Regions from separate parts of the Streptomyces javensis genome, predicted to be linked through region 1. Evidence: riboswitches for the same ligand, from Rfam matches in the RefSeq annotation. Region 1 holds a riboswitch; the other holds the start of a gene.
What was found. A riboswitch is a leader RNA that binds a small molecule or an ion and turns the genes downstream of it on or off. The one in region 1 is predicted to bind glycine.
Positions count from the first base shown of each region.

Region 2: another riboswitch for glycine. It lies ahead of gcvT (glycine cleavage system aminomethyltransferase GcvT); the one in region 1 lies ahead of gcvP (aminomethyl-transferring glycine dehydrogenase).

Region 1 covers NZ_BAAAIF010000021.1:117,775-130,881, reverse strand. Annotated here, with positions in the region: gene ABD329_RS20910 (FHA domain-containing protein) at 1-801, shown strand, start outside; gene ftsR (transcriptional regulator FtsR) at 819-1,571, shown strand; gene ABD329_RS20900 (bifunctional nuclease family protein) at 1,624-2,097, shown strand; gene ABD329_RS20895 (MerR family transcriptional regulator) at 2,265-2,891, shown strand; gene ABD329_RS20890 (DNA polymerase IV) at 2,996-4,498, shown strand; gene ABD329_RS20885 (PRC-barrel domain-containing protein) at 4,474-4,791, opposite strand; glycine riboswitch at 4,939-5,036, shown strand; glycine riboswitch at 5,037-5,165, shown strand; gene gcvP (aminomethyl-transferring glycine dehydrogenase) at 5,228-8,143, shown strand; gene ABD329_RS20875 (DUF5999 family protein) at 8,234-8,440, opposite strand; gene ABD329_RS20870 (hypothetical protein) at 8,704-9,291, opposite strand; gene ABD329_RS20865 (glutamate-cysteine ligase family protein) at 9,739-11,241, shown strand; gene ABD329_RS20860 (CPBP family intramembrane glutamic endopeptidase) at 11,317-12,129, shown strand; gene ABD329_RS20855 (PhzF family phenazine biosynthesis protein) at 12,158-12,982, opposite strand.
Region 2 covers NZ_BAAAIF010000004.1:65,607-81,626, forward strand. Annotated here, with positions in the region: gene ABD329_RS05750 (SRPBCC family protein) at 17-898, opposite strand; gene ABD329_RS05755 (ArsR/SmtB family transcription factor) at 895-1,260, opposite strand; gene ABD329_RS05760 (trimeric intracellular cation channel family protein) at 1,322-1,981, opposite strand; gene ABD329_RS05765 (ABC transporter ATP-binding protein) at 2,034-3,110, opposite strand; gene ABD329_RS05770 (ABC transporter ATP-binding protein) at 3,131-4,273, opposite strand; gene ABD329_RS05775 (ABC transporter permease) at 4,270-5,268, opposite strand; gene ABD329_RS05780 (ABC transporter substrate-binding protein) at 5,405-7,165, opposite strand; gene ABD329_RS05785 (ABC transporter permease) at 7,297-8,301, opposite strand; gene ABD329_RS05790 (enhanced serine sensitivity protein SseB C-terminal domain-containing protein) at 8,733-9,530, opposite strand; gene ABD329_RS05795 (enhanced serine sensitivity protein SseB) at 9,642-10,448, opposite strand; gene ABD329_RS05800 (AAA family ATPase) at 10,627-11,325, opposite strand; glycine riboswitch at 11,495-11,605, shown strand; gene gcvT (glycine cleavage system aminomethyltransferase GcvT) at 11,776-12,903, shown strand; gene gcvH (glycine cleavage system protein GcvH) at 13,094-13,474, shown strand; gene glyA (serine hydroxymethyltransferase) at 13,501-14,766, shown strand; gene ABD329_RS05820 (L-serine ammonia-lyase) at 14,960-16,020, shown strand, end outside.

The DNA of each region.
Region 1 (13,107 bases):
GGGCGGGTCTGTTTCAGTCAAGGGGAATCGCCCGTGAAGTTGTTCGGGAAGTTGTTCGGTAAGAGTGCCCGCCAGGATGGCGGCAGCAGCACCGCTCGCCACCGCGCCTCGCGTGCCGCGGAGGAGAGCGGAGGGGGAACCGAGGAGCGCCCGCTCTTCCGTGACCAGGTCGGCGGGCAGGGCGCGTCTGTTGACCCCTCCGCGACCGGGCCCATAGGTTTCGAGGACCCATCGGCCTCTCACAGTGGTGGAGGGTTCGGCTTGCCGGTCTGTCAGCGGTGTGGCCACCGGAACGCGGAGGCCAGCCGGTTCTGCTCCAATTGCGGCGCCCCGCTGCGGGGCGGCGCGCCCTCCGAGCGTGCCTCGGAGACCACCTCCACCATTTCGATCTCGGGTCTCGAGGCGTACGACTCCGAGGTGACCGGGCAGACGCCGCTGCCGTCGCTCAGCCCGGAGGCGCAGGCCGCCGTCGAGGCGCTGCCCCTGGGGTCGGCCCTGCTGGTGGTCCGCCGCGGGCCGAATTCCGGCAGCCGCTTCCTGCTGGACAGTGATGTCACCACGGCGGGCCGTCACCCGCAGAGTGACATCTTCCTGGACGATGTGACGGTCTCCCGCCGCCATGTGGAGTTCCGGCGCGGCCAGGACGGCAGCTTCACCGTCTCGGACGTCGGCAGCCTCAACGGGACGTATGTCAACCGGGAGCAGATCGACGCGCCGGTGGTCCTGACCAGTGGGGACGAGGTGCAGATCGGTAAGTACCGGCTGGTCTTCTACCCGAGCCAGCGGGGCGTCGGCATCTGACCCGTCAGGGGAGGTCCATGCTTCAGACACCGTCGGGCGGTGCCGATACCGGCACCGCCCCCACGGGCAGCCGGTCGATGAGCATCGGCACCGTGCTGAATCTGTTGCGGGACGAGTTCCCCGAGGTCACCATCTCCAAGATCCGCTTCTTGGAGTCGGAGGGGCTGGTGGAGCCGCGGCGGACGCCGTCCGGCTACCGCAAATTCAGCCAGCGGGATGTGGAGCGGCTCGGCCATATCCTCCGGATGCAGCGTGACCACTACCTGCCGCTCAAGGTCATCCGGGAGCATCTGGACGCCCTGGAGCGGGGGGAGCCGTTGCAGCTTCCTGCCGTTTCGCAGGGAGCGCAGCAGCCCGGGCCGCTCGACGGCAGCCCCCGCACGGCCCCGGACGGCCTCACGGCCGCCCGGGTCGGCCGGGCCGAGCTGCTGGCAACGGTCGAGGTCAGCGAGGCGGAGCTGGCCGAATGGGAGTCGTACGGGCTGCTCGCGCCGACCGCGGACGGCGGATACGACATCGAGGCGGTGACCGTCGCCCGGCTCATCGCCGAACTCGGTCGTTTCGGCCTGGAACCACGTCATCTGCGAATCATGAAAGCCTCCGCCGAGCGCGAGGCCGGAATGGTCGAGCAGGTGGTCGCCCCCCTGCGGTTGCATAGAAACCCGCAGACCAGAGCGCATGCGGAGGCCAGTGTGCGGGAGCTCGCCACGCTCTCCGTACAGCTGCACGCGGCCCTGGTGCGGTCGGCTCTGAGGGTCCAGGAGCGGTGACCGACCGGGCCCCGACTATCCAAACCGGCCGGGCACGTCCTAGGGTTGCTGTGTGAACGAGCTCGACGTCGTGGGTGTCCGGGTGGAAATGCCCTCCAACCAACCGATCGTGCTCCTGCGTGAAGTGGGAGGCGACCGCTACCTCCCCATCTGGATCGGACCAGGTGAGGCGACCGCGATCGCCTTCGCTCAGCAGGGCATGGCTCCGGCGCGCCCGCTGACCCATGACCTTTTCAAAGACGTACTCGAAGCCGTCGGCCAGCAGCTCACGGAGGTCCGGATCACGGATCTGCGCGAGGGGGTCTTCTACGCGGAGCTGGTCTTCGCCAGCGGCGTGGAGGTCAGCGCCCGGCCGTCCGACGCCATAGCGCTCGCGCTGCGCACCGGAACGCCGATCTACGGCAGTGACGGAGTGCTGGACGATGCCGGTATCGCGATCCCGGACGAGCAGGAGGACGAGGTGGAGAAGTTCCGCGAGTTCCTCGACCAGATCTCGCCAGAGGACTTCGGAACCAGCAGCCAGTGAACCGTAAGCCGGTCCTCGCTCGCGCATTCGAGTAGCCTTTCCCGGACGAGGGACACGGGAAACCACCCTTAGGGTGATTATCACTCGGCGTGCCGAGTGTGGCGATCGTTGACGCACCCCGGGTGACTGCCTACCTTCAAGATGGCAGGTCGAGGACGGAGGTCGGCGTGAGAAGCAGCGGCGACGGCACGGCGGCCGGAGGTCCGTACGCGCTCCAGGGGAGCGCATCGGCCGATCCGGCATTGAAGGCTCGGGTCGCGGCACAGGCCGCGCCGCCGCGTGAGCCCGCCGCGGGGGGTACGGAGCGGATCGGATACCGCGGACCCACCGCGTGTGCGGCCGCGGGGATCACCTACCGCCAGCTGGATTACTGGGCCCGCACCGGGCTGGTGGAGCCGAGCGTCCGGCCGGCGTACGGCTCGGGCAGCCAGCGGCTCTACAGCTTCCGGGACGTGGTCGTCCTCAAGATCGTGAAGCGGCTGCTGGACACCGGCGTGTCCCTCCAGAACATCCGGGCGGCGGTGACCCACCTCCGTGCCCGGGAGCTCGACGATCTGGCCCAGATGACGCTGATGAGCGACGGCGCGACCGTCTACGAGTGCACCTCGCCCGACGAGGTCGTGGACCTCCTCCAGGGCGGCCAGGGCGTCTTCGGGATCGCCGTGGGCGTTGTCTGGCGGGATGTGGAGAGCGCGCTGTCCCAGCTGCACGGCGAGCGGGTGGACACCGGCGAGACGCTGGTCCGGCACAACCCGACCGACGAGCTCGCGGCGCGCCGGAACCGGGCCGGTTAGAAACCTTCGGCTGAGCGCCCCGGGGCGACCTGACCGCCGCCCCCGGGCCCGCCCCCGGCCGTTGTGCCGCCCCATTGTCAGTGGTGTGCGGCAGCATCGGAGGTGTGAGGGGTGCGCCGACGATTCTCCATCTGGACATGGACGCCTTCTACGCCTCGGCGGAGCAGGCGGCCAAGCCCAGCCTGCGCGGAAAGCCGGTGATCGTGGGGGGTCTGGGGCCGCGCGGCGTGGTGGCCACGGCCTCCTACGAGGCCCGGGTCTTCGGGGTGCACTCGGCCATGGCGATGGCCCAGGCCCGCCGCCTGTGTCCGAACGCGGCGTTCCTCATCCCCCGCTTCACGCTCTACCGCAAGGTGAGCGACGCGGTCATGACCCTGCTGCACACCCTGTCGCCCCTGGTGGAGCCGCTGAGCCTGGACGAGGCGTTCGTCGATCTGGAGGCGGGCGGCACCGAGCCCACCATCGAGGCGGCGCGCGCCGTGGCGGAGCGGCTGCGGGCCGACATCAAGGCGGTCACCGGGCTGACCGGCTCGGTGGGGCTCGCCGGCTCCAAGATGCTCGCCAAGATCGGCTCGGAGCAGGCCAAGCCGGACGGTCTGGTGGTCATCGAGCCAGGGACGGAGCGCGAACTGCTCGGCCCGATGTCGGTGCGGACACTCCCGGGCGTCGGCCCCGCCACGGCGGAGACGCTGCGCCGGGCCGGGATCCACACCGTGGCCGAGACGCGGGAGGCGGGCGAGGCGGAGCTGGTGCGGCTGCTGGGCCGGGCCCACGGCGCATCGCTGTTCCTGATGGCCGAGGGCCGGGACGAGCGGCCCGTCGTCGCCGAGCGGGACGCCAAGTCCATCTCGGTCGAGGACACCTTCGACGTCGACCTCACCGACCGCACCCGGGTGCAGCTGGAGATCGCGCGGCTCGCCGACCGCTGTGTGCGGCGGCTGCGCGAGGCGGGCCGCTCGGGGCGGACGGTCGTGATCAAGGTGCGGCGGTACGACTTCTCCACACTCACCCGTTCGGAGACCCTGCGCGGGCCGACCGACGACCCGGCGGTGGTGCGGGAGGCCGCGGCGCGGCTGATCGACGGGGTGGAGACCACGGCGGGTGTGCGGCTGCTGGGGGTCGGCGTCAGCGGTCTGGCGGACTTCACGCAGGAGGATCTCTTCGCGCAGGCCGCGCAGGCCGCGCAGGCCGCCCAAGCAGCGGAACCGGGTCAGGCCGCCCAAGCCGCTCATGAGGCCGTGGGGGACGCCGGGCGCCCGCCGGGGCCGGAGAGACCAGAACCCGTGGGAGAGGGCGCGGGAGAGGCTTCTGAGGACGTTGAGAAGCCGCGGCGCTGGCTCCCGGGCTCCGATGTACGGCACGCCGAGTACGGGGCGGGCTGGGTGCAGGGGAGCGGGGTGGGCCGGGTGACCGTGCGCTTCGAGGAGCCGTGGTCGCCACCGGGCCGGATACGGACGTTCCCCGTGGACGACCCGGCGCTACAGCCCGCCGACCCGCTGCCGCTGCTGCGCCCGAACGCGGAGGTGGAGCCGGACGCGGAAGCGGAGCCGGAAGCGGAAGAAGCCGCGGGCCAGGACGGGGGTCAGCCCGTGACGTCCAGGCCGTAGTGGTGGTAGAGCTGGAGTTCCTGCTCGGGGGAGAGATGGCGGCCCACTCCGAAGTCCGGGGCGTCCTTGATCAGGGACCGGTCGTACGGCACCCGCAGGGTGTCGCCGACGACCTCGCTCGGTTCGAGCGGCACGAAGACGTCCCGGCTGAACAGTCCGGTGCGCACCGCCGCCCATTCGGGCTCGCCGGTCGCGTCGTCGAGATAGACCTCGTCCACGGTGCCGATCTTGGCGCCCTCGCGGTCGAATGCCTTGCGGCCGATCAGGGTCCGCGGGTCGATATCGGTCTGCACGCTCTCTCCCACAGGTGGCAAACAGATGAACAAGCGGTTAGCAAGTGCCCATTGCTACCTACAAAAAGCCACATCGCCGCACTCGGCCACTCGAACGCCCGCGACCGTCCCCCCTGGCAGAACCGCTGGTACGCTGACTGTGGCTGTAGACCCCGTGCGGGAGAGTCCTCCGCCGACGCTGTCGGAGGCGCCGAAGGAGCAAACCCTCCCCGGAATCTCTCAGGCACACGTACCGTGCGGGTGAGGTCACTCTGGAAAGCAGGGTGGGCCACGGGCGAGCAGCGTTCCGGAACCCCTCCTCACCGACGGTGAAAACCGGTCAGGCGGTATGTGGGCCGGTGAAGCTCTCAGGTTGAGATGACAGAGGGGGAGGCCGTCCGGGCACCCGAGCCGCGGTGCCCCTCGAAGGTCGTCACAGACCAGGAGGCCCCCGCAGATGACCGCCAATCGCATCGCACTCTCCGACTTGGAATCCGGTACTCCGTTCGAGCGGCGCCACATCGGCCCGGACGGCGAGGCACAGGCCAAGATGCTCGCCCAGGTCGGCTTCGGCTCGCTGGACGAGCTCACCGAGGCCGCCGTACCGGACGTCATCAAGAGCACCGAGGCGCTGGACGCCCTGCCGCCGGCCCGCAGTGAGCCGGAGGTCCTCGCCGAGCTGCGCGCGCTCGCCGACCGCAACCAGGCGCTGCCGTCGATGATCGGTCTCGGCTACTACGGCACCCACACCCCGCCGGTGATCCTGCGCAATGTGCTGGAGAACCCCGCCTGGTACACCGCGTACACGCCCTACCAACCGGAGATCTCCCAGGGCCGGCTCGAGGCGCTGCTGAACTTCCAGACCGTCGTCGCCGATCTGACCGGGCTGCCCACGGCCGGGTCCTCGCTGCTGGACGAGGCCACCGCGGCCGCCGAGGCGATGGCGCTGTCGCGGCGCGTCGGCAAGGTCAAGGAAGGCGTCTTCCTGATCGACGCCGACTGTCTGCCGCAGACCATCGCGGTCATACGGACCCGCGCCGAGCCCACCGGTGTCGAGGTCGTCGTCGCCGACCTGGCCGAGGGCATCCCGGACGAGATCGCCGAGCGCGGGGTCTTCGGCGTGCTGCTCCAGTACCCGGGCGCCTCCGGTGTGGTGCGCGATCCGCGCCCGGTCATCGAGCGCGCCCATGAGCTGGGCGCCGTCGTCACCGTCGCCGCCGATCTGCTCGCGCTCACCCTGCTCACCTCGCCCGGTGAGCTGGGCGCGGACATCGCGGTGGGCAGCAGCCAGCGGTTCGGCGTCCCGATGGGCTTCGGCGGTCCGCACGCCGGTTTCATGGCGGTGCGCGACGCCTACGCCCGCAACCTGCCCGGCCGTCTGGTCGGGGTCTCCGTGGACGCCGACGGCGACAAGGCGTACCGGCTGGCGTTGCAGACCCGTGAGCAGCACATCCGCCGGGAGAAGGCCACCAGCAACATCTGCACCGCTCAGGTGCTGCTGGCCGTGATGGCCGGGATGTACGCCGTCTACCACGGCCCGGACGGGCTCGCGGCGATCGCCCGCCGCACCCACCGCTACGCCTCCGTGCTCGCCGAGGGGCTGCGGGCCGGTGGGGTCGAGGTGGAGCACGGCACGTTCTTCGACACCCTCACCGCGCGGGTGCCGGGCCGGGCCGCCGAGGTCGTCGCCGCGGCCCGCGAGGCCGGGGTCAACCTCCGGCTGACCGACGCCGACCACGTCGGCATCGCCTGCGACGAGACCACCGGCCGCGCGCAGCTCGCCGCCGTATGGTCCGCCTTCGGGGTGGACGGCGGCAACGGTGACGCCTCCGGGATCCCGGGGATCGAGGAGCTGGACGCCTCGGCGCCGGACGCGCTGCCCGCGGCCCTGCTGCGCCAGGACGGCTATCTGTCGCACCCGGTCTTCCACCAGTACCGTTCCGAGACCGCGATGCTGCGCTATCTGCGCCGCCTGGCCGACCGGGACTACGCCCTGGACCGGGGCATGATCCCGCTGGGCTCGTGCACCATGAAGCTCAACGCGACCACCGAGATGGAGCCGGTCACCTGGCCGGAGTTCGGCGCGCTGCACCCCTTCGCACCCGCCGAGCAGGCCCAGGGCTATCTGACCCTGATCCGTGAGCTGGAGGAGCGGCTGGCCGAGGTCACCGGCTATGACAAGGTCTCGTTGCAGCCGAACGCCGGGTCCCAGGGCGAGCTCGCCGGACTGCTGGCGGTGCGCGCCTACCACCGGGCCAACGGGGACACCCAGCGCACCGTCTGCCTGATCCCGTCCTCCGCGCACGGCACCAACGCCGCCAGCGCCGTGATGGCCGGTATGAAGGTCGTCGTGGTCAAGACCGGCCAGGACGGCGAGGTGGACACCGACGACCTGCGCGCCAAGATCGAGCAGTACGGCGACCAGCTGGCCGTCCTGATGGTCACCTACCCCTCCACCCACGGGGTGTTCGAGGAGCACATCACCGAGATCTGCGCGACCGTGCACGACGCGGGTGGCCAGGTCTACGTGGACGGCGCCAACCTCAACGCGCTGGTCGGGCTCGCCGAGCCGGGCCGGTTCGGCGGCGATGTCTCGCACCTGAACCTGCACAAGACCTTCTGCATCCCGCACGGCGGCGGCGGCCCCGGCGTCGGCCCGATCGCGGTGCGCGAGCATCTGGCGCCCTACCTCCCCAACCATCCGCTTCAGCCCGCCGCCGGACCGGCCACCGGCGTCGGCCCGGTCTCGGCCGCGCCGTGGGGCTCCGCGGGGATCCTGCCGATCTCCTGGGCGTACATCCGGCTGATGGGCGCCGAGGGGCTGCGCCGCGCGACCCAGGTCGCGGTGCTCGGCGCCAACTACGTCGCCAAGCGCCTCGAGCCGCACTACCCGGTGCTCTACACCGGCCCCGGCGGCCTGGTGGCCCATGAGTGCATCGTGGATCTGCGTCCGCTGACGAAGGCCACCGGCGTGACCGTGGACGATGTGGCCAAGCGCCTGATCGACTACGGCTTCCACGCGCCGACGATGTCGTTCCCGGTCGCCGGGACGCTGATGATCGAGCCGACCGAGAGCGAGGATCTGGCGGAGCTGGACCGGTTCTGCCAGGCGATGATCGCCATCCGGACCGAGATCGAGAAGGTCGGCTCCGGCGAGTGGACCAAGGAGGACAACCCGCTCCGGAACGCTCCGCACACGGCGGCGTCGCTGACCGGGGAGTGGGACCACTCGTACTCCCGGGAGGAAGCGGTCTTCCCGGCCGGGGTCTCGGCGGCCGACAAGTACTGGCCGCCGGTGCGGCGGATCGACGGGGCCTACGGGGACCGTAACCTCGTCTGCTCCTGCCCGCCGCTGGAGTCCTACGAGGGCTGAGAGGCCTCAGCCCGACGATGCGTCAACGGGGCCGGTTCGGCGGATGCGCCGGGCCGGCCCCTGGTATGTACGTGCCGTCGACGGCGGTGGTCAGGCCGCGGTGACGACGTGCTCGGAACCCAGCGGTCGGCACGGTGCGATCACGCGCCCGTCCGGCAGCAGCTCACCGGTGTCCTCGAAGAGCAGGACGCCGTTGCACAGCAGGCTCCATCCCTGCTCCGGGTGGTGCGCCACCAGATGGGCGGCCTCCCGGTCGGCGGAGTCGGCTGACGGGCAAGGTGGTTGATGCTGGCACATGACAGGGTTCTTTCGCTGCGGAGTGGTGAAGGTCCTGCGGCTCGCCGCGGCGTCCATGGCCGCCCCCCGTGGTTGAGTCGGTCGATTGCTCCAGTGTTGCCCTACGGCCTGGAATCCGCAGGGATTTCGCGGTACCGGTCTCGCTAGATAATGACGCATCACCCGTCCGGACGGTTCATCGCGGCCGGACTGTTACGAGGATGCTGCGGAGCGCCCCGTGACCCGGCGGTCACGGGGCGCTCCCGGCCTGATGAAGGCCCAGGTCAGGCGGGTGAGCCAAGCAAGGGGACGCGGGTCAGCCGGTGGGTGAGTACGGGCAGCAGATCGGTTGCCCGGTGCGCCCGGTGCGCCGCGATACCGGGCGGGGCCGGGGCGAGCGGTACCAGCAGGTCCCCGGAGCCGAGGCCGCCTTCGGCGCCGTCCGCGGTCAGGTCGCCGTGCAGCCAGAGCGTGACCATGTAGAGCTCGGGGATGGACAGCAGCCGCGGCTGGTACGCCGAGGGCAGCGACTCGGCCTCGCCCAGGGCGAGTTCGGCCGAGCTGACATAGGGGCCCTCGGAGAAGTGCGAGAAGGCCCAGCCGTCGGCGGTGAGCATCGCCTCCGCGGCGGCCACCGTACGGTCGCCGTCGCGGATCAGGAATCGCCAGCCGGTGAGCCGGGTGCGCGGCGGGCCGTCGGAGGCGGTGATGTCGTCCAGGACATGGACGGGGAGCGGGAGTTCGGGTTCGAAGGGGCCGGTGAGCGTGGAGAGCACGGGGGTGCGGGCCTCGCGGACGGCGGTGGGGGAATCAAGGGCCGTGAGGACGCTGCGCAGGGCGGGCGCGGGGGCCTGGGGCACATGCAGCGGCATGGTGGGTCGCCTCTCGCTTTGAAGACACGGTGAAGCGATAGCGGGCCGGGTTTGGGCGGCGCTGTCGGTGGAACACGGGTCAGAGGGGAGCCGGAACAGACCGTTCGGGCGTTATCTCTCTGCCTCGTTAGCCGAGTTTATACGACAAGTGTTCCCGTTGTGTTTCGTCTAGCCGCTGCCGATATCGCCGACAAGAGGATATCCAGACCCCGGGAAGGCGGGGATTTTCCCCGATTCAGTGCCAGATGAACGGATATGACCTGGCATTTTGAGCCCCGCGCGGTAGGCTGGAACTCGCTGGTCCATTTCCCCGGCGCAATGCGCAGTTCCACAGAGCCTACCGGCTGGGTGGGGATCGCGGGGCGTTATCGATCACATTGGTGGGCATCATCGAGCGTGGTGTGCACACCGTTGGCGCCGATGATCCACTCGAGGAGGGACGCTTCGATGGGGGAGAAGCTCATAGCCGGTGAGTTCGACCCGTCCGGCCGGCGACGGCAGCGCGTCCGGTTGCGGCAGTGCCTCGACGGGCTGGGTCGGCTTCTGGCCGACAAGCGATTCGACCGCCCGAAGAATCTGATGGGGCTGGAGATCGAGCTGAATCTCGCCGGGGCCGACGGGCTGCCGAGGATGATGAACGCGGAGGTTCTGGAGCGCATCGGGAGTCATGATTTCCAGACCGAACTCGGGCAGTGCAATCTTGAAGTAAACATCGTGCCCCACCGTTTGCACGGACGCGTTCTCGATCAGCTCTCCGAAGAGCTCCGAACCGGTTTGTCATATGCCGATCGCAAGGCGCGAGAAGTGTCCTCCGAGATCGTGATGATCGGAATTCTGCCCACCCTCGCCGCGGACGATCTGGGATCCACGAACCTCTCCTATGACGACCGTTACAAACTTCTCAATGAGCAGATGCTGGCCGCCCGCGGCGAGGATTTCCTCATCGACATCGAGGGCCGGGAGCGATTCACCTACGCCAGCTCGTCCATCGCCCCCGAGGCGGCCTGCACCTCCGTCCAGCTCCATCTCCAGGTCACCCCGGGCCGCTTCGCGGACGCGTGGAACGCCGCGCAGGCCGCGGCCGCCGTACAGATCGCGGTGGGCGCCAACTCCCCCTTCGTCTTCGGCCACGAGGTGTGGCGCGAATCCCGGCCGCCGCTGTTCCTCCAGGCCACCGATGTGCGCCCGCCGGAGATCGCCGCCCAGGGGGCCCGCCCGCGCACCTGGTTCGGCGAGCGCTGGATCGACTCCGCGTACGAGCTGTTCGAGGAGAACCTGCGCTACTTCCCGCCGCTGCTCTCCACCGGCGAGGACGAGGACCCGCTGCGGGCGCTGGACGAGGGCGGGGTGCCCGAGCTCCAGGAGCTGGCGCTGCACAACGGCACGATCTACCGCTGGAACCGGCCCGTCTACGACGTCGTGGACGGTGTGCCGCATCTGCGCGTGGAGAACCGCGTGCTCCCGGCCGGGCCCACCGTCACCGATGTCATCGCCAACGCCGCCTTCTACTACGGGCTGGTCAGGGCGCTCGCCGAGGAGTCCCGCCCGGTGTGGACCCGGCTGCCGTTCGCGGCCGCCGCGGCCAACTTCGAGGCGGCCTGCCGCCATGGCATCGACGCGGTCCTCCAGTGGCCCAAATCCGGCCGTTCGGCGTCCCTGACCCGCACCTCCGCCGTCCGGCTGGTCCGCGAGGAGCTGTTGCCGCTCGCCGCGTCCGGCCTGGACTCCTGGGGCGTGGAGCCCGCCGACCGCGACCGCTATCTCGGCGTGATCGAGGAGCGCTGCAAGCTGGGGGTCAACGGCGCTTCCTGGCAGGCGGCCACCTACCACCGGGCGCTGGGCGGCGGACTGGACCGGGACGCCGCCCTCGCGGCCATGACCCGCCGGTACTGCGCCCTGATGCGGACCGACGCACCGGTGCACACCTGGCCCACCGATCTCTCCGGGTGACGCCCCCACCGTGGACCATGACCCCGTATTGTCCGGTGAACGGGGCGGGTGCACCGATGAGGCGGAGAGACGGAAGTGGGGACAGGAGTGCGGTCACAGGCGCGGGGCGCGGAGCTGCCCGTGGTCGAGGACGGGCTCTCGCGGCGGACGCTGCGCAATGAGACGCTGCTCGTGCTGGCGCTGTCCCTGGGCGCGAGCGGGCTGTCCGCGCTGATCAGCTTTATCGGCTCGGTGACCAAACCGGGCGGGCTGAAGGACCAGGCGGCCCATCTCAACTCCTCCGCGGCGCCGGGGCGGCCCTGGCTGGATCTCGCCTGGCAGCTGTTCGGCATCGCCACCGCGCTGGTACCGGTCGCGCTCGTCGCCCATCTGCTGCTGCGCGAGGGCGCCGGGCTGCGGGTGATCGGCTTCGACCGCGACCGGCCCCGGTTCGACCTGGCGTGGGGCGCCGCGATCGCGGCCGCGATCGGCGGCACCGGACTGCTGCTGTACCTCGGGGCGCGGGCGGCCGGGGGCAACCTCACGGTGGTCCCCGAATCGCTGCCCGACGTCTGGTGGAAGATCCCCGTACTGATCGCCTCCGCCGTGCAGAACGCGGTGCTGGAGGAGGTGATCGTGGTCGGCTATCTGCTGCGCAGGCTCGGGCAGTTGGGCTGGACCCCGATGGCCGCCCTGCTGGCCAGTTCGGTGCTGCGCGGCTCGTACCACCTCTACCAGGGGATCGGCGGCTTCTTCGGCAATATGGCGATGGGCGTGATCTTCGTGCTGCTCTACCGCCGCTGGGGGCGGGTCGGGCCACTGGTCGCGGCCCATTCGCTGATCGACATCGTGGCCTTCGTCGGATACGCCGTGCTGGCGGGCCGGGTGGACTGGCTGCCCACGGCCTGACCCGCCGTCCGGCGCCGTGTGACGGGCCTCAGCTGAGCAGCTCGCCGTCGATGACGGTGACGGCGCCGCCCGTCAGCAGCGTACGGTCGCCGCGCAGCGCGGTGCGGACCAGGCCGGTGCGCGCGGACGCCTGGAGCCCGGTCAGCTCGTCGCGGCCGAACCGGGCCGACCAGTAGGGCGCGAGCGCGGTATGCGCGCTGCCGGTGACCGGGTCCTCGTCGATGCCGACGCCCGGGGCGAACATCCGCGAGACGAAGTCATAGCCGCGCCCGGAGTCCTCGGCGGCCGCGGTCACGATGATGCCCCGGTGGCTGATCCGCTTGAGCGCGGCGAGGTCGGGGGCCAGGGCGCGCACGGTCTTCTCGTCGGCCACCTCGATCAGGAGGTCGTCGATGAACGGGCCGGCGTGATGGGCGGACACGATCTGGGTGCCGAGCGCCGCGCCGACCTCGGCCGTCTGCTCGGGCACCGGCAGCTCGGTCAGTGAGGCGGTGGGGAAGTCCAGTGTGATCGAGCCGCCGTCGTCGGCCGTCGCCGACAGCACCCCGCTGAGGGTGGCGAAGCGGACCGTGCCGGTCGCGGCCCCCGTGGCTTTGAGGACATGAGTGGTGGCGAGCGTGGCATGGCCGCACATGGGTGCCTCGGTGACCGGGGTGAACCAGCGCAGCGCCCAGTCGGCCTCCGCGGCCCGGGGGAGGGGGTGGGCGAAGGCGGTCTCGGCGAGGTTGACCTCGGCGGCGACCTGCTGGAGCCAGTGGTCGTCCGGGAAGGCGTCGGTGTCGAGGAGGACGACCCCGGCCGGGTTGCCGGCGAAGGGGCGGTCGGTGAACGCGTCGACGATTCGTATCCGCATAAGCCGACCGTAGGCGGCGGGCGGCGGGTGAGCCATGGCCAATTCCTCTGATGTGGCTTCTTTTGATGTGGGGGATGGCTCGTGATGGGGAGCCGCGGTGCGGGAATCGGATCTCGGGGCGTCCG
Region 2 (16,020 bases), on a different contig from region 1:
CGGACGGGCTTGAGGGTCAGGCGGTCATCCGGAGGAGTTCTGCGGCCAGTAGGCCGATGTGGTGGCGCCAGGATTTTTGGGCCTCGGCGCGTTCCGCGTCGGTGTCCGACGGGCCCGTTTGGGTGAGGAGGAGGCGGGCGCCGTGGCCGGTGCCCCGGGTCAGCTCCCAGCGGACCGTACCCGCCGGGCGGCCGTCGCGCTCCCATTCGTACGCCAGCACCCGGGGCGGGCGCGCCTCGGTGATCGGGCCCGCCGGGACCGCGTCCGTGCGGAAGCCCGGGGGGACCGGCGCCCCGGCCGCCGGTTCGGCGGCGGTCTCGGCGGCCGGGCCGGCCAGCGCCCGCCAGGCCGTCTCGGCGGGGCGGACCAGCTGGCGCTCGAAGCGCAGCCGCCAGCCGCCGTCCTCGGTGGTCTCCACCGTGCCCTCGGCGAGCCCGAACGCCTCGACGTACTGTTCGTGCAGCTCGGCCATATCGCCGTGGGCCGCCTCCTCGCCGCCGAGCAGGGCCGCGAGACCCGTGATGCAGGCGTGCCAGCCGGAGGCGAAGCTGGCCGCGCCGAAGCGGTCGCCGAAGGTGTGGGTGAGGATCAGCACGGAGCCGTCGCCCTCGGGGCGCAGCTCCCAGCGGAGCTCGTCCTCGCCCCAGGTGAAGGCGAAGACATGGGGCGGGTCGAGCTCGGTGACGACGCCGTCCATGTCCGGGCCCTCGCGCCCGGGGAAGACGAAGCCCATCCGGCCCCCGACCTCGAGCTCGACCTGGACCTCGGAGGGGAACCAGTGGGCGAGCTGGCCGGGCTCGGTGAGCGCCCGCCAGACCTTCTCCGGGGGGTGGGCGAGCCGGCGCTCGAGGCGCAGGGCCGAGCGGCCGCCGTCGGACTGGGCGAGGGTGTCTTTCATGGCGCTTCTCCGTCGGATGCGTCGGGTGGCTCGGGTTCGCCGGGCGTCTCGGGGAGCTCCGGCATCGTGTCCAGGTGTCGTTCGAGCGCGTCGAGACGGTCGGTCCACAGCCGACGGTACGGCGCCAGCCAGGCGTCCACCTCGGCGAGCGGCTCCGGGCAGAGCTCGTACCAGCGGCGCTGGGCGTCCCGGCGGACCCGCACCAGACCGGCCTCGCGCAGCACCCGCAGATGCTTGGAGGTGCCCGGCTGGGTGAGCCCCAGGTGCTCGGTCAGCTCGCCGACCAGGCGGGGCCGCTCCAGCAGGAGGTCCAGGATCTGCCGTCGGCTCGGCTCCGCGAGCACATCGAACGGTATGGCCATGGCCTCAACATAACCCATCGGCTATATAGCCGCAAGGGAATGAACTGCGGCAAGAGCCCGCTCAGGGCTCCTCCGTCGCCGTACTGCGCCGGTTCCACGCCCTCGGCGCCCGCCAGCCGAACCGCATCGCCGCCAGCCGCACCGCGAACGCGACGGCGGCCGCGAGCGCACTCGTGGCCGCCGTAAGGGCGTCGAAATGGAGCAGCAGGGCCGCTGTCGAGGAGCCGACGATGGCCGGGACGGCGTACAGGTCCCGGTCCCAGCGCAGCAGTGAGGGCACCTCATGGGCGAGCAGGTCGCGCAGCACACCGCCGCCGACCGCCGTGGCCATGCCGAGGGTGACGGACGAGGTGAGGCCCAGCCCGAAGTCATGCGCCTTCATCGTGCCCTCGACGCAGAACAGCCCCAGCCCGGCCGCGTCGAAGACCCCCACCGCCGCCGTGATCCGCTCGACCTCGGGGTGGAGGAAGAAGACGAGGGCGGTGGCGACGAGCGGGGTGAGGAAGTAGCCGAGGTCGGTGAAGGCGATGGGCGGCACCGCGCCGATCACCAGGTCACGGAAGACACCGCCGCCCAGCGCGGTGACCTCGGCGAGCACCGCCATGCCGAAGACATCGAAGTTCTTCCGCACGGCGAGCAGCGCGCCGGATATCGCGAAGACGAAGATCCCGGCGACTTCCAGGGCGTGCTGGACGGACGGGGTGAACAGTTCGATGGGCACGCGACATTGTTATCCGCGAAGGCCCACGGTCCCGCCCGGACCCCGTCCCGTCTCAGCTGTCGGTCTTCTTCGTCACCTTCTGTGCCGACGCAGGCCCGGGCTTCTCCTCCGGTGCCTGGTCAGCCGCGTTCTCGGGGTGGTGGCAGGCCACCTGGTGGCCGGTGGCCAGCGACACCAGCGGCGGCTCCTGCCGCTTGCACACCTCGGTCGCCTTCCAGCACCGGGTGTGGAAGCGGCAGCCGGACGGCGGGGCGATCGGCGAGGGCACATCGCCCTTGAGCAGGATCCGCTCCCGCTTGGCGCGCCGCCTGGGGTCCGGCACCGGCACCGCGGACAGCAGCGCCTTGGTGTACGGGTGCATGGGGCGCTCGTAGAGGTCCTTGCGGTCCGCCAGCTCGACGATCTTCCCCAGGTACATCACCGCGATCCGGTCCGAGACATGGCGGATGACCGACAGGTCGTGCGCGATGATCACGTACGTCAGGCCCAGCTCGTCCTGGAGGTCGTCCAGCAGGTTGACCACCTGCGCCTGGATCGACACATCCAGCGCCGAGACCGGTTCGTCGGCCACGACCAGCTTGGGCTTGAGCGCCAGCGCCCGGGCGATGCCGATGCGCTGCCGCTGACCGCCGGAGAACTCGTGCGGATAGCGGTTGTAGTGCTCGGGGTTGAGCCCGACCAGCGCCAGCAGCCGCTGGACCTCCGCCTTGACGCCACCCTCGGGGGTGACGCCCTGGAGCCGGAAGGGCGCGCTGACGATCGCGCCGACGGTGTGCCGGGGGTTCAGCGAGGAGTACGGGTCCTGGAAGATCATCTGGACGTCGCGCCGCATCGGCCGCATCTGAGCGGTGTTCAGATGCGTGATGTCCTTGCCCTCGAACTCGATCTTGCCCGAGGTGGGTTCGAGCAGCCGGGTGACCAGCCGCCCCATGGTGGACTTGCCGCAGCCCGACTCGCCCACCACGCCCAGGGTCTCCCCCGGCCGGACGTCGAAGTCGAGCCCGTCGACCGCCTGGACCGCACCGGACTGCCGCTGGAGCAGCCCCTTCTTGATGGGGAAGTGCTTGACCAGACCCGACACCTTGAGCAGGGGCTCGGGCGACGTCGTCGCCTTCTCCGGGACCGTCATCTTCGGATCCTTCGTGTCGGTCACAGCTTCGGCGCAATCTCTTCGGTCCAGATGCGGGTGCGCTCCTCCTGCGTCATATGGCACGCGGAGAAGTGCCCGCCGCCCCCGGCCTCACTGAGCTCCGGCCGCTCGGTGCGGGTGATGTTGTCCTTCGGCACATCGGCGTACGGGCAGCGCGGGTGGAAGGCGCAGCCGGACGGCACGTTGATGAGGCTGGGCGGGGAGCCCTTGACCGGGATGAGCCGCTCGGTCTGGTCGCGGTCGATACGGGGCATCGAGCCCAGCAGCCCCCAGGTGTACGGATGCTGGGGCTCGTAGAAGACCTTCTCGGCCGGGCCGCGCTCGACACAGCGGCCGCCGTACATCACCAGCAGATCGTCGGCGAGCTCGGCGACCACGCCCAGGTCATGGGTGATGATGATGACCGCGGAGCCGAACTCCTTCTGGAGGTCCCGGATGAGGTCGAGGATCTGCGCCTGGACGGTGACGTCCAGGGCGGTGGTCGGCTCGTCGGCGATCAGCAGCTCGGGGTTGTTGACCAGCGCCATCGCGATCATGGCGCGCTGGCGCATCCCGCCGGAGAACTCGTGCGGATAGCTGTCCACCCGCTTGTCGGGCTGCGGGATGCCGACGCGGTCCAGCAGCTCGATCGCGCGCTTGCGGGCCACCTCCTTGGTGACCTCGTGGTGCACCCGGTACGCCTCGATGATCTGGCGGCCGATGGTGTAGTACGGGTGCAGCGCGGACAGCGGATCCTGGAAGATCATCGACATCTCGCGGCCGCGCAGCTTGCGCACCTCGTCGGGGTCGGCGCCCAGCAGCTCCTGGCCGTTGAGCCAGATCTCACCGGAGATCCGCGCCTTGCGGCGGCCGTACTGGCCCGCGGTGTGCAGCCCCATGATGCCGAGCGAGGTGACGGACTTGCCGGAGCCGGACTCGCCGACGATGCCGAGCGTCTTGCCCTTCTCCAGCCGGAAGCTGAGCCCGTCCACGGACTTCACCAGACCGTCGTCGGTCGGGAAGTGGACGTGCAGATCGCGCACCTCGAGGAAGGCGGTGGGGGCGGGCGAGCCCGCCGCCGCCACCTCGCCCACGGCGGCGGTGCCGGTGGCCGGCAGATCGCCGTTCCCGGGCTGTCCGGAGGACTTGGTCAGGTCGGTCATCCGAGCCTCACTCGCGGGTCGATGACGGCGTACAGGAGGTCCACGACGAGGTTGGCGAGCACGATGAAGACGGCCGCGATCAGGGTGACGCCGAGGATGACCGGCAGGTCCTTCTCGGTGATCGCGTTCACCGCGAGCCGTCCGAGGCCGGGCAGGTTGTAGGTGGTCTCGGTGAGGACCGCGCCGCCCAGCAGCGCGCCCAGGTCGAGGCCGAGCAGGGTGAGGACCGGGGTCCAGGTCGAGCGCATCGCGTGCCGGCCGATGACCACCCGCTCCCGCAGACCCTTGGCGCGGGCGGTGCGGATGTAGTCCTCGCCCATGATCTCCAGCATGGTGGCCCGGGTGAGCCGGGCGTACATCGCCGCGTAGAGGAAGGCGAGCGTGATCCACGGGAGGATCAGGCTCTCGAACCACATCGCCGGATCGTCACCGAGTCCCTTGTAGTCCACGTTGACCCACTTCAGCGAGTAGCTGAAGATCGCCAGCGAGAGCAGACCGGTGAAGTAGATCGGCAGCGAGACACCGGCCAGCGCGACCGTCATCGCCGAGCGGTCCCACAGGGTGCCCCGGCGCAGCGCGGAGACGACACCGGTGGTGATGCCGCCGACCAGCCACAGCAGACAGGCGCCCGCGGCGAGCGAGAGGGTCACCGGCATGGCGTCGGTGAGCTGCGGCCACACCGCCTGCTCGGTGCGGAAGGAGTAGCCGAAGCAGGGCGCCGGGCAGTGGGTGACGTCCGTGCCGCTGGCGTAGTCCCGGCCGACGAAGAGGCCCTGGACGAAGTGCCAGAACTGCACCAGGACCGGATCACCGAGGCTGAGCTTCTGCCGGATGCCCTCGATGGCCGCGGGGTCGGCCTGCTTGCCGACGAACAGCAGCGCGGGATCGGCACCGGCCCACTTCGGGATCACGAAGAAGATGGCGAAGGTCGTGAGGGTGACGACCAACAGCATCACGACGACGGCGAACAAGCGCCGGATGAGATAAGCAAGCACTGTGCGCGGCCCGGGGGTGGCCCGCGATACCCCGGTCGAGGGGTATCACGGGCCACCGCCCGCGGCCATCACCTGCCCTTCGGGCCTATCGGGTGCGGCGATGGTTAACGTGTGCGGCGGATCGGGTGACCGGCCGTCACTTGACGACGCCCAGCTGGGAGTAGTCGTAGCGGCCGTTGTAGGCCGCCGACGAGAAGGCGTTCGTCAGCCGCGAGCTGCGCCAGGTGATGTTCTTCTCGTAGATGAACGGCATCTGCACGGCCAGGTCGCTGACCTTGTGGTTCATCTTCTGGTAGATCGCCCCGGCCTTGTTGGGGTCGGTCTCCTTGAGCGCGTCGTCGAAGTACTTGTTGATCTCCGCGTCGTTGGTCTCGGAGACGTTGTAGTTACCGGTCTGCTCGATGAAGCGGCCGTCGATCAGCGGCTGGGAGAAGCCCTGGCCGGTGGGGAAGTCCGGGCCCCAGCCGGTCATGGACAGGCCGTAGCCGCGCTTCTTCATCACCGACGGCGAGCCGGTGATGCTGGCCGAGGTGGAGCCCTGGATCGGCTCCACGTTGAGGCTGATGCCGACCTTCTTCAGCGACGCCTGGAGCGCCTCGGCGGCGTCGACCTCGGCGGGCTGGTCGTTGCGGGCCACGATGCTGGTGGAGAAGCCACCCGGCTTGCCGCACTGCTTGAGCTCGTCCTTGGCCTTGGCCACGTCGGCCTTGCCACCGCGCTTCAGGACACCGTACGGGTCGTAGTCGTCCGAGCCCTTGACGCTCTTGGGGAGCATGTTGGTGGCGATGTCACCACCGGCCTGCGGGCCACCGCGGGTGGTCTGGAGCGACTTGTAGTCGGTGCCGTAGATGACCGCCTTGCGGCAGTGGATGTTGTCGAGCGGCTTGACCTTGGTGGTGAAGTCGACGTATCGGACGAAGCTGGTGGTGATGTTGTCGACGTTGCCCTTGTGCTGCTTGAGGGCGTCGTTGCGGCCCGAGGGGGTCATACCCGTGGCGCTGAGGAAGACGTCGTAGTCGCCCTTGATCAGCAGCCGGTCGATCGCCTCGAGGTTGGAGTTGAAGGTGACCGTGACCTTGTCCGGCAGCGCCGGGCGGATCGGGTCGGACGCCTTCTTCCAGTTGGTGTTGCGGACCAGCGACAGGCTCTTGCCCGGGGTGTACGACTGGACCTTGTACGGACCCGAGGAGAACGGCCGGTTGGTGTACTTGGCGCCGGTGTCCTTGTCCGCCTTCACCGGGGAGCCGGTCGGCATCGCGAGCATCTGCTCGAAGTCACCGTTGGGCTTGGCGAGGTTGAAGACGATGGTCTTGTCGTTCGGCGTCTCGATCGCCTTCAGACCCAGCTTGTCCTTGGACTTGTCCTTGTACGGGCCCTTGTACTCGCTCTTGGGGTCCAGGACCTGGCGCAGGTAGCCGGGGCCGCCGGAGACGACGTCCTTGGCCCAGATGCGCTCGATGCCGTACTTGACGTCCTTGGACGTGATCGGGGAGCCGTCCTCCCAGGTGATCCCGTCGCGCAGGGTGTAGGTGTAGGTCTTGCCGCCGTTGGTGATCTTGCCAGTGGAGGTGGCGAGGTCCGGGGTCAGCTCGTTCGCGGCGTTGCCCGGCTTCGGCGTGTAGGAGATCAGTTGGCGCGCGTAGAAGCGGGAGAAGTCCCAGGCGAACCCGTAGTACTGGCGCTGCGGGTCGAGGGAGTCGAACTCCTGCTTGTTGATGAACTTGAGGGTGCCGCCCTTCTTGGCCGACTTGGCCGCGACACCCTTCACCGCGGCGTTGAACCCGGCACCCGAGCCCTCGTCGTCGGAATCGCCACCACCGCAGGCGGCGGTGGCCAGCAGAGCGCCGACGACAGCCGCCGCTCCGGCGATCCGCCTGCTTCTCGAGAGCCGTTTCATAGTTGCTGCAACCTCCGGGTTAGAGCGGTCCTGAGCATGGCGCCGCGGAATACCTTGGGGAGCCGTCTGCCGGATGTGGCAGGGGCCGCTGATTGCGTTCGAGTACGACCGGGCGGCCGTGTGCCGCGCCGTCATCGGGTGCCCTTCGGATCCAGTGCGTCGCGGACGCCGTCGCCGAAGAGGTTGAAGGCCAATACCGTGACGAAGATCGCCAGACCCGGGATGATCATGAACATCGGGTCGTCCTCGTAGGTGCCGACCGCCTTGGAGAGCATCTGCCCCCAGGAGGCGGTGGGCGGCTTCACGCCCGCGCCGAGGAAGCTGAGCGCGGCCTCGGTGAGGATGTTGGTGGGGATCATCAGCGTCGTGTAGACGGTGATCGGCGCCACCAGGTTGGGCAGCAGCTCACGGAAGAGGATGTAGCGCCGGCCGGCGCCCAGGCTCCGCGCGGCCTCGATGTACTCCTTCTCGCGCAGCGACAGCGTCTGGCCGCGCACGATGCGGCCGACGTACGGCCAGCCGAAGAAGCCGATGACCGAGACCAGGATCGCGATCCGCACCCCGCTGCCGGTCAGTCCCAGCAGGTCGTTGGGGAGCACCGAGACCAGGGAGATGATGAAGAGCAGCTGCGGGAAGGCCAGCAGCATGTCCATCACCCGGCTGATCAGCGAGTCCACCCAGCCGCCGAAGTACCCGGCGATGATGCCGAAAATGGTGCCGAGGACCACCGCGACCACCGCCGCGAGGAAGGCCACCAGCAGCGAGATCCGGGCGCCGTAGATGACCCGGCTGAACACGTCGCGGCCGTTGGACGGCTCCACGCCGAAGAGGAAGTCCGAGCTGATACCGCCCAGGGATCCCTTCGGGGTGCCGAACAGCGGGTCGATCTCCTCCTGGTGGAACTCATTGGGCGGATGCCCGAGCAGGCTCACGATGAGCGGAGCGAAGATCGCCACCAGTACGAGGAAGACGACAACGATGCCACCCGCCAGTGCGAGCTTGTCCCGCTTCAGGCGTGACCAGGCGATCTGCCGCAGCGATCTGCCTTCGACGGACGCTTTGACCACATCCGCCGCTACATCGGCAGTCGCCACCGGATCGCTGTCCGTGCTCGTGCCGTGCAATGGTGCCGTCATCGTGGTGGAGACCCCTCTCGACCGGTGGTGACCGGCCCACGACTCGCCGCTGTGGCGGCTTTGTTCACAACCTGGGTGAAAGTCGCGTTCTGGTACGGAACCTTTCTGGAAGGGGTCGTACGCAGGAACCGCACCCCTTGGAGCGGGAGTCTTCAACGCGTTTGTGATCACCCGCCAGTACTCCCGGGCAATGGATGCCTAACCGTGATGTGAGGAGTACCGCTCCGCTATACGGACGGTCGCGACACGAGAACGCAGCAGTAACCTCGCGCCCGTAATGGGGTGTTCGGCCCGATAGGGGCGGAAGGCCGGGCGGGCAATCCCGTCAATCGGTGCGCGGCTCAGTGCGCGGCGGGGCCCGGTGGCCCAGCACGTGGGACGCGGTGGCCCAGCGCGCGGGCCGGGGTGCCCAGCGCGCGGGCCGGGGTGGCTCAGTACGCGGGACGCGGCGGCGGATAGCCGTAGCCGTACGACGGCGGCGCGGCGGGCGCGGCGCCATAGGCGTCACGGTCGAAGAAGGGCCGGGCGTTGGCCCGCATCCACATGGCGACGGGGTCGTACTCGTCCGAGAGCGCGACCGTGGAGACCGGCAGCCCGTCCGGCACGGCGGTGATCGACTGCTCCATCATCACCCGCACCGACTGCACCGACGCGGCGCCGGTGTCGTACAGATCCAGGCCGATCGCCAGGTACGGGGCGCCCAGCGAGGGCTGCACCCAGGCGCGCCGCAGCGAGCGCACCGCGGCGGTGCGATGCGCGTTCTGCCCCAACAGGGCGTAGAACTGGGGGATGTCGATGGCGGGGTCGGACAGCCGCAGCGGTCCGGCGGGCAGCCGGTCCAGACCGCCCGCGATCCGGCGCAAGTCCGGCCATGGGATGCCCACTCCGCCGCCGCGGGCGTGGGGGTTGAGCCAGAGGCCGTAGCGGTCGCGGTAGAGCGAGTCGGCGATGAGGCGGCCGTCGACCACTTCGTGCGCGCGGTTCCAGCCACTGGCGGCCAGTTCCTGCGCCGAGGTCACACACGGGGCGTAACCGAGGCCGTCCACGTCCATGTTCCCGTACTGGGCGTCGGGCGAGCCGGGCGCGCCGTGCCACAGCAGCATCCAGACCTGGCCCTCGCCGATGGCGTGCAGCAGCGCCTCGTAGGCGTCGTACCGGCCGGGAGCGACCTGCTGCAACGCTCGCTCAACCTGGCCGGCCGCCGCCCCCCAATCCGCGCCCGCGCTCACCTGGGTCCGCCCCTTCTCATCGCCTTGCCCACACCTCACCGGGGAGCGTGCTCGCACCCCTCCTGGTCATCAAACCAGCTTACGGGCCGCGGCAGCGGACCCAGGGGTGAGTCAGAGGTCACGGTCGTAGAACGGCCGCACCCGTCCCAGCATCCAGTCGGCCACCGGGTCGCCCTGCGCCACGTCCAGCAGCACCAGCTGAACCTTCCACGGCACCGGCACCGAACCGAGGGCGCGGCCCAGCGCCTCCACCGCGCGCGCCTGCCCCTCGGGGCCGGGCTCGTCGAGTTGCACACCGACGAAGAGCGCGGGCTCGTCGCCCTCGACGCTGGCCAGGGCGCGCCGGGCGGTCCGCACCCCGGCGCCCTTGGCGAACTCGATCCCGGCGGCGGCCAGGAAGTCCACCGGCTCGTCCTGCCAGTCCGGTTCGAAGAGCCGCACCCGGCCACCGGCGGCCGGGCCGTCGAGCTCGGTACGCCCGGCGCGGCACAACTCCCGGACGGCGGGCGGAGGCAGCGGTACGACCACCGCGCCACCGGGGTTCACCGCGATGCCGAGCTGGGGCGGCAGCCCGCGGGCGAACTCCACGGCCGGGGCGATGGTGAAGGACATATGGGAGCCGACGAGCTGGAGGAACTGCTGCTCGGAGCTGAACACCGGGACATACGCGCCGCCGTCGATCTCCATCGTGGGCAGATCGAGGCTCGGGCTGCCCGGCCCCCCGCCGTTGGGCAGCGGAATCCAGAGGTGGCTGCGGGAGAGCGTCTCGACGATGCGCGCCCCGGCCCCGGGGACGTCGACGGAGGCGGCCATCACCTCTTCGAGCTCATTGCCGGGAAACGCCGGATGCGCGGCGTACCCGCCGTCCGGGAATCCTCCGTGCGCCGGGGCCACTCCGTACTGCTCCGGGAAGCTCATCTTCGTCCAACCGCCATCTCGTCCGACCTGCCCGAAGCACCCTAACCGCTGGGTGGCCCGCGGCCGGAGGGGGCGACGGCGATCTCCACAGCACTTCCCCACCTCCCCCGGGCGCGCCCGCGTCACGCTGTGTGATGCCGATGGTCGATTTCCGGCCACCCACGAGGGAGCGGCGTGATCACTCGAAGGAGATGCAGCGCAGCGCGCTCGCACCTCGCCGGTCCAGCAGCACCGCCGACGCGCACCCCCGCGGCGGCCGCCCCTCCTCCATCCCGGTGATCAGCCGCCGCATCGCGCGCAGATGCCGCCCGAAGGCGTAGGCGGAGACCCCGCGGCCACGGACGGCCTGGCCCTCCAGCGCCTCCGTGGCGCCCACGTCCAGCAGCACCATATGGAGGCTGCGGCCCCGGCGCCGCACGTCCCGGGCCAGCCAGCGGCGGACCCACGGCAGCGCGCCGCAGTCGTGCACCACGACGCTCGCGCCCGAGCGCAGCGCCCGGCGCAGCCCCGCGTAGTGGGCGCAGCGGACCAGCGGGCGGTAGACCGCGTACGGCAGCCAGCCGGGCAGCCGGCGCTCCCATGCCTCGCGGGTGTTCTGCGAGTCGACCCTGATGACGACCGCGCCCGTCTCGTCCAGAAGCGGCACCGTCCGGTTGATCAGCGTGCTCTTGCCGCTGCCCGGCAGCCCGGAGGCGACCAGCACGTCCCCCGCCGGGAAGCGCAGCTCACGCGGGTCCGCGCCGCCACCCTCCGCCCCGGCGCGCAGATCGTGCACCGCGCTTCTTCGACCGGGGCGGGCCGTCGACCCGGAGGGGATGCGGCCACGCCGCGCCGGCAGGAGCCTCTGTGTCGTCGCGTGCGTTTCCTGCCCATGCACCGTGATCGTCCTCCCAGGTCGGTCAACGCTGCTCGTACCCGCAGAGTGTCAAGAAAAGGTAATGTCGGGCAAGGCTGCCCCGGGCCGGACGGCCGGAGCCCGGTCGGATCGGGGCTTCCCTTCTCGGCCATACATGCGATGATGTCGGCGCAACTCCATACCGGCCGCTTGAATCCGCGCGGGAGAGTCCTTGGGCCTTGGCATCCGTGCCGGGTGTCCAGGGCGCCGAAGGAGCAAGTCCTCCCTTGAATCTCTCAGGCCCCGATACCGCACGGACGAGGCAGATCTGAAAAGCGGGCCGCGCGGGCGCGGCTCCACCCAAGGTGCAAGCCGGGCCCCTTACGGGCGTCACGGCGAACCTCTCAGGTTCCGATGACAGATGGGGAGGACGCACGCGTCCTTGCCGTCCGTCCTCGCCGTCGCGCGACCCCGACCCCTGGAGCCTGAATCGTGACCGACGCCCCGCCCACCCCACGCCGTACCGCGCTGGACGCGCGGCACCGCGCGCTCGGCGCCACCATGACCGACTTCGCCGGCTGGGACATGCCGCTGCGCTACGGCAGCGAGCGCGACGAGCACATCGCGGTGCGCACCCGCGCCGGACTCTTCGACCTCTCCCACATGGGTGAGATCTCTCTCATCGGTCCCCAGGCCGGGGAGGCCCTGGACCACGCGCTGGTCGGCCGGCTGTCCGCGCTCGCCGTGGGCCGCGCCCGCTACACCATGATCTGCGACGACGAGGGCGGCATCCTCGACGACCTGATCGTCTACCGCCTCGGCGACGAGGAGTTCCTGGTCGTGGCCAACGCCGCCAACGCCCAGGTGGTGCTGGACGCGCTGACCGGGCGGGCGGGCGGTTTCGAGGCGACCGTGCGGGACGACCGCGACGCCTACGCGCTGCTCGCCGTCCAGGGGCCCGAGTCCCCGGGGATCCTGAAGCGCCTGACCGACGCCGACCTGGACGGGCTGAAGTACTACGCCGGGCTGCCGGGCACCGTCGCGGGCGTCCCCGCCATGATCGCCCGGACCGGCTACACGGGCGAGGACGGCTTCGAGCTGTTCCTGGCACCGGACGACGCCGAGCGGGTCTGGGAGGCGCTGACCGAGGCCGGGGCTCCGGTGGGCCTGGTCCCCTGCGGTCTCTCCTGCCGGGACACCCTGCGCCTCGAGGCGGGCATGCCGCTGTACGGGCATGAGCTGACCACCGACACCACCCCCTTCGACGCGGGGCTGGGCCGGGTGGTGAAGTTCGACAAGCCGGGCGGCTTCGTCGGCCGCGAGGCCCTGGAGGCCGCGTCCCACCAGGCCGACACCGTCACCCCGCGCACCCTGGTCGGCCTGATCGCTTCAGGCCGCCGGGTGCCGCGCGCCGGATACGCCGTGGTGGCCGCCGACGGCTCGGCGATCGGCCAGGTCACCTCGGGCGCGCCGTCCCCGACGCTGGGCAGGCCGATCGCGATGGCGTATGTGGACCCGGAGTACGCGAAGCCCGGCACCGAGGGGGTCTTCGTGGACATCCGCGGTACCCGGGAGCCGTACGAGGTCGTGGCGCTCCCCTTCTACAAGCGCGAGCGCTGAGCTCCTCCGGGCGCGAGCGGTGCCCCGGCCCGTCGCCGAGCTCCCCCAGACGCGAGCGGGGCGCCGGTCCACCACGGTCCCTCGGCGTCGTACCCATCGCGTCCCCTCGGCGTCGTACCCCCTCGGCGTCGCATCCCACCAGCTAAGACCCGTTTCCCAAGCACTCCCCCGTATCCAGGAGAATCGGACCATGAGCAACCCCCAGCAGCTGCGGTACAGCAAGGAGCACGAGTGGCTGTCGGCCGCCGGCGAGGACGGCGTGTCGACGATCGGCATCACCGAATTCGCGGCCAACGCGCTCGGCGATGTCGTCTATGTCCAGCTCCCGGACGTCGGCTCCACGGTCTCCGCCGGTGACACCTGCGGTGAGCTGGAGTCCACCAAGTCGGTCAGCGATCTGTACACGCCGGTCTCCGGTGAGGTCACCGAGATCAACGAGGACGTGGTGAACGATCCGGCGCTGGTGAATTCCGCCCCCTTCGAGGGCGGCTGGCTGTTCAAGGTGCGGGTGACGAGCGAGCCGGAGGACCTGCTCTCCGCCGACGAGTACACCGCCTTCGCCGAAAACTGACCCTCTTTATTCGATCGGGACCCTCGATGTCGCTTCTGAACAGCTCCCTGCACGAGCTCGACCCGGACGTCGCCGCCGCTGTCGACGCCGAACTCCACCGCCAGCAGTCCACCCTCGAGATGATCGCCTCGGAGAACTTCGCTCCGTCGGCGGTCATGGAGGCCCAGGGCTCGGTCCTGACCAACAAGTACGCCGAGGGCTACCCCGGCCGCCGCTACTACGGCGGCTGTGAGCACGTCGACGTGGTCGAGCAGATCGCCATCGACCGGGTCAAGGAGCTCTTCGGCGCCGAGGCGGCCAACGTCCAGCCGCACTCGGGCGCCCAGGCCAACGCGGCCGCGATGTTCGCCCTGCTCTCCCCCGGCGACACCATCCTGGGTCTGAACCTGGCGCACGGCGGCCATCTGACCCATGGCATGAAGATCAACTTCTCCGGCAAGCTCTACAACGTGGTGCCCTACCACGTGGACGCAGAGACCGGTCTGGTCGACATGGACGAGGTCGAGCGGCTGGCCAAGGAGCACCGCCCCAAGCTGGTGATCGCGGGCTGGTCGGCGTACCCGCGCCAGCTGGACTTCGCCGCCTTCCGCCGGATCGCGGACGAGGTCGGCGCGTACCTGATGGTCGACATGGCCCACTTCGCGGGTCTGGTGGCGGCCGGGCTGCACCCCTCGCCCGTACCGCACGCCCATGTGGTGACCACCACCACCCACAAGACCCTGGGCGGTCCGCGCGGTGGCGTGATCCTCTCCACCGCCGACCTGGCCAAGAAGATCAACTCGGCGGTCTTCCCCGGTCAGCAGGGCGGTCCGCTGGAGCATGTGATCGCGGCGAAGGCGGTGTCCTTCAAGGTGGCGGCGAGCTCGGCGTTCAAGGAGCGCCAGGAGCGCACGCTGGAGGGCGCCAGGATCCTCGCCGAGCGGCTGACCCAGGACGATGTCCGGGAGGTGGGCGTCGCCGTGCTGTCCGGCGGCACCGATGTCCATCTGGTCCTGGTCGATCTGCGCGACTCCGAGCTGGACGGGCGGCAGGCCGAGGACCGGCTGCACGAGGTCGGCATCACGGTCAACCGCAACGCGATCCCGAACGACCCGCGGCCCCCGATGGTCACCTCGGGTCTGCGGATCGGCACCCCGGCGCTGGCCACCCGCGGCTTCACCACGGAGGACTTCCGCGAGGTCGCCGACGTGATCGCGGAGACGCTCAAGCCGTCCTACGACGCGGAGGCGCTGAAGGCCCGGGTCACCGCCCTGGCCGACAAGCACCCGCTGTACGCGCACCTGTCCAAGTAGCCGGATCCGGGGGCGCGCCCGCCCTGGCGCGCCCCCGCCGCACCACCCGCACCACCCGCACCACCCGCACCACCCGCACCAACCCTCGCAACTCCCGCACCAACCCGCACCACCCGCACCAACCCACGCACGGCCCGCGCGCTTTCCCGGCGGGCACACGCTTCCCCCGGCGTGCAGACGAAGGAGTCCCCCGGTGGCCATTTCCGTATTCGACCTCTTCTCGATCGGCATCGGCCCGTCCAGTTCGCACACCGTCGGCCCGATGCGGGCCGCGCGGATGTTCGTCCGCCGGCTGAAGAACGAGGGCCTGCTGGCCCACACCGCGTCCGTCCGGGCCGAGCTCTTCGGCTCGCTGGGCGCCACCGGCCATGGCCACGGCACCCCGAAGGCCGTGCTGCTGGGCCTGGAGGGCAACTCCCCGCGCACCGTGGACGTCGACACGGCCGACGGCGAGGTGGAGCGCATCCGCACCACCAAGCGGCTACGGCTGCTCGGCGCCGAGATCGGCCCCGGCCACGAGATCGACTTCGACGACTCCTCCCAGCTGATCCTGCACCGCCGCCGCTCCCTGCCGTACCACGCCAACGGCATGACGCTGTGCGCGTACGACGCCGAGGGCCATCCGCTGCTGGAGAAGACGTACTACTCGGTCGGCGGCGGCTTCGTGGTGGACGAGGACGCGGTCGGCGAGGACCGCATCAAGCTCGACGACACCGTCCTCACCCACCCCTTCCGCACCGGCGACGAGCTGCTGCGGCTCTCCCAAGAGACGGGCCTTTCCATCTCGGCCCTGATGCTGGAGAACGAGAAGGCGTGGCGCACGGAGCAGGAGATCCGGGCCGGGCTGCTGGAGATCTGGCAGGTCATGGAGGCGTGCGTGGCCCGCGGCATGTCCCAGGAGGGCATCCTGCCCGGCGGCCTCAAGGTCCGCCGCCGCGCCGCCACCGCCGCCCGCGCCCTGCGCTCCGAGGGCGACCCGGGCGCCCGCGCCATGGAGTGGATCACCCTCTACGCGATGGCGGTCAACGAGGAGAACGCGGCGGGCGGCCGCGTGGTCACCGCCCCCACCAATGGCGCGGCGGGCATCATCCCGGCCGTTCTGCACTACTACACCCGGTTCGTCCCGGGCGCCGACGAGGAGGGCGTCATCCGCTTCCTCCTCGCCGCGGGCGCCATCGGCATGCTCTTCAAGGAGAACGCCTCGATCTCCGGCGCCGAGGTCGGCTGCCAGGGCGAGGTCGGCTCCGCCTGCTC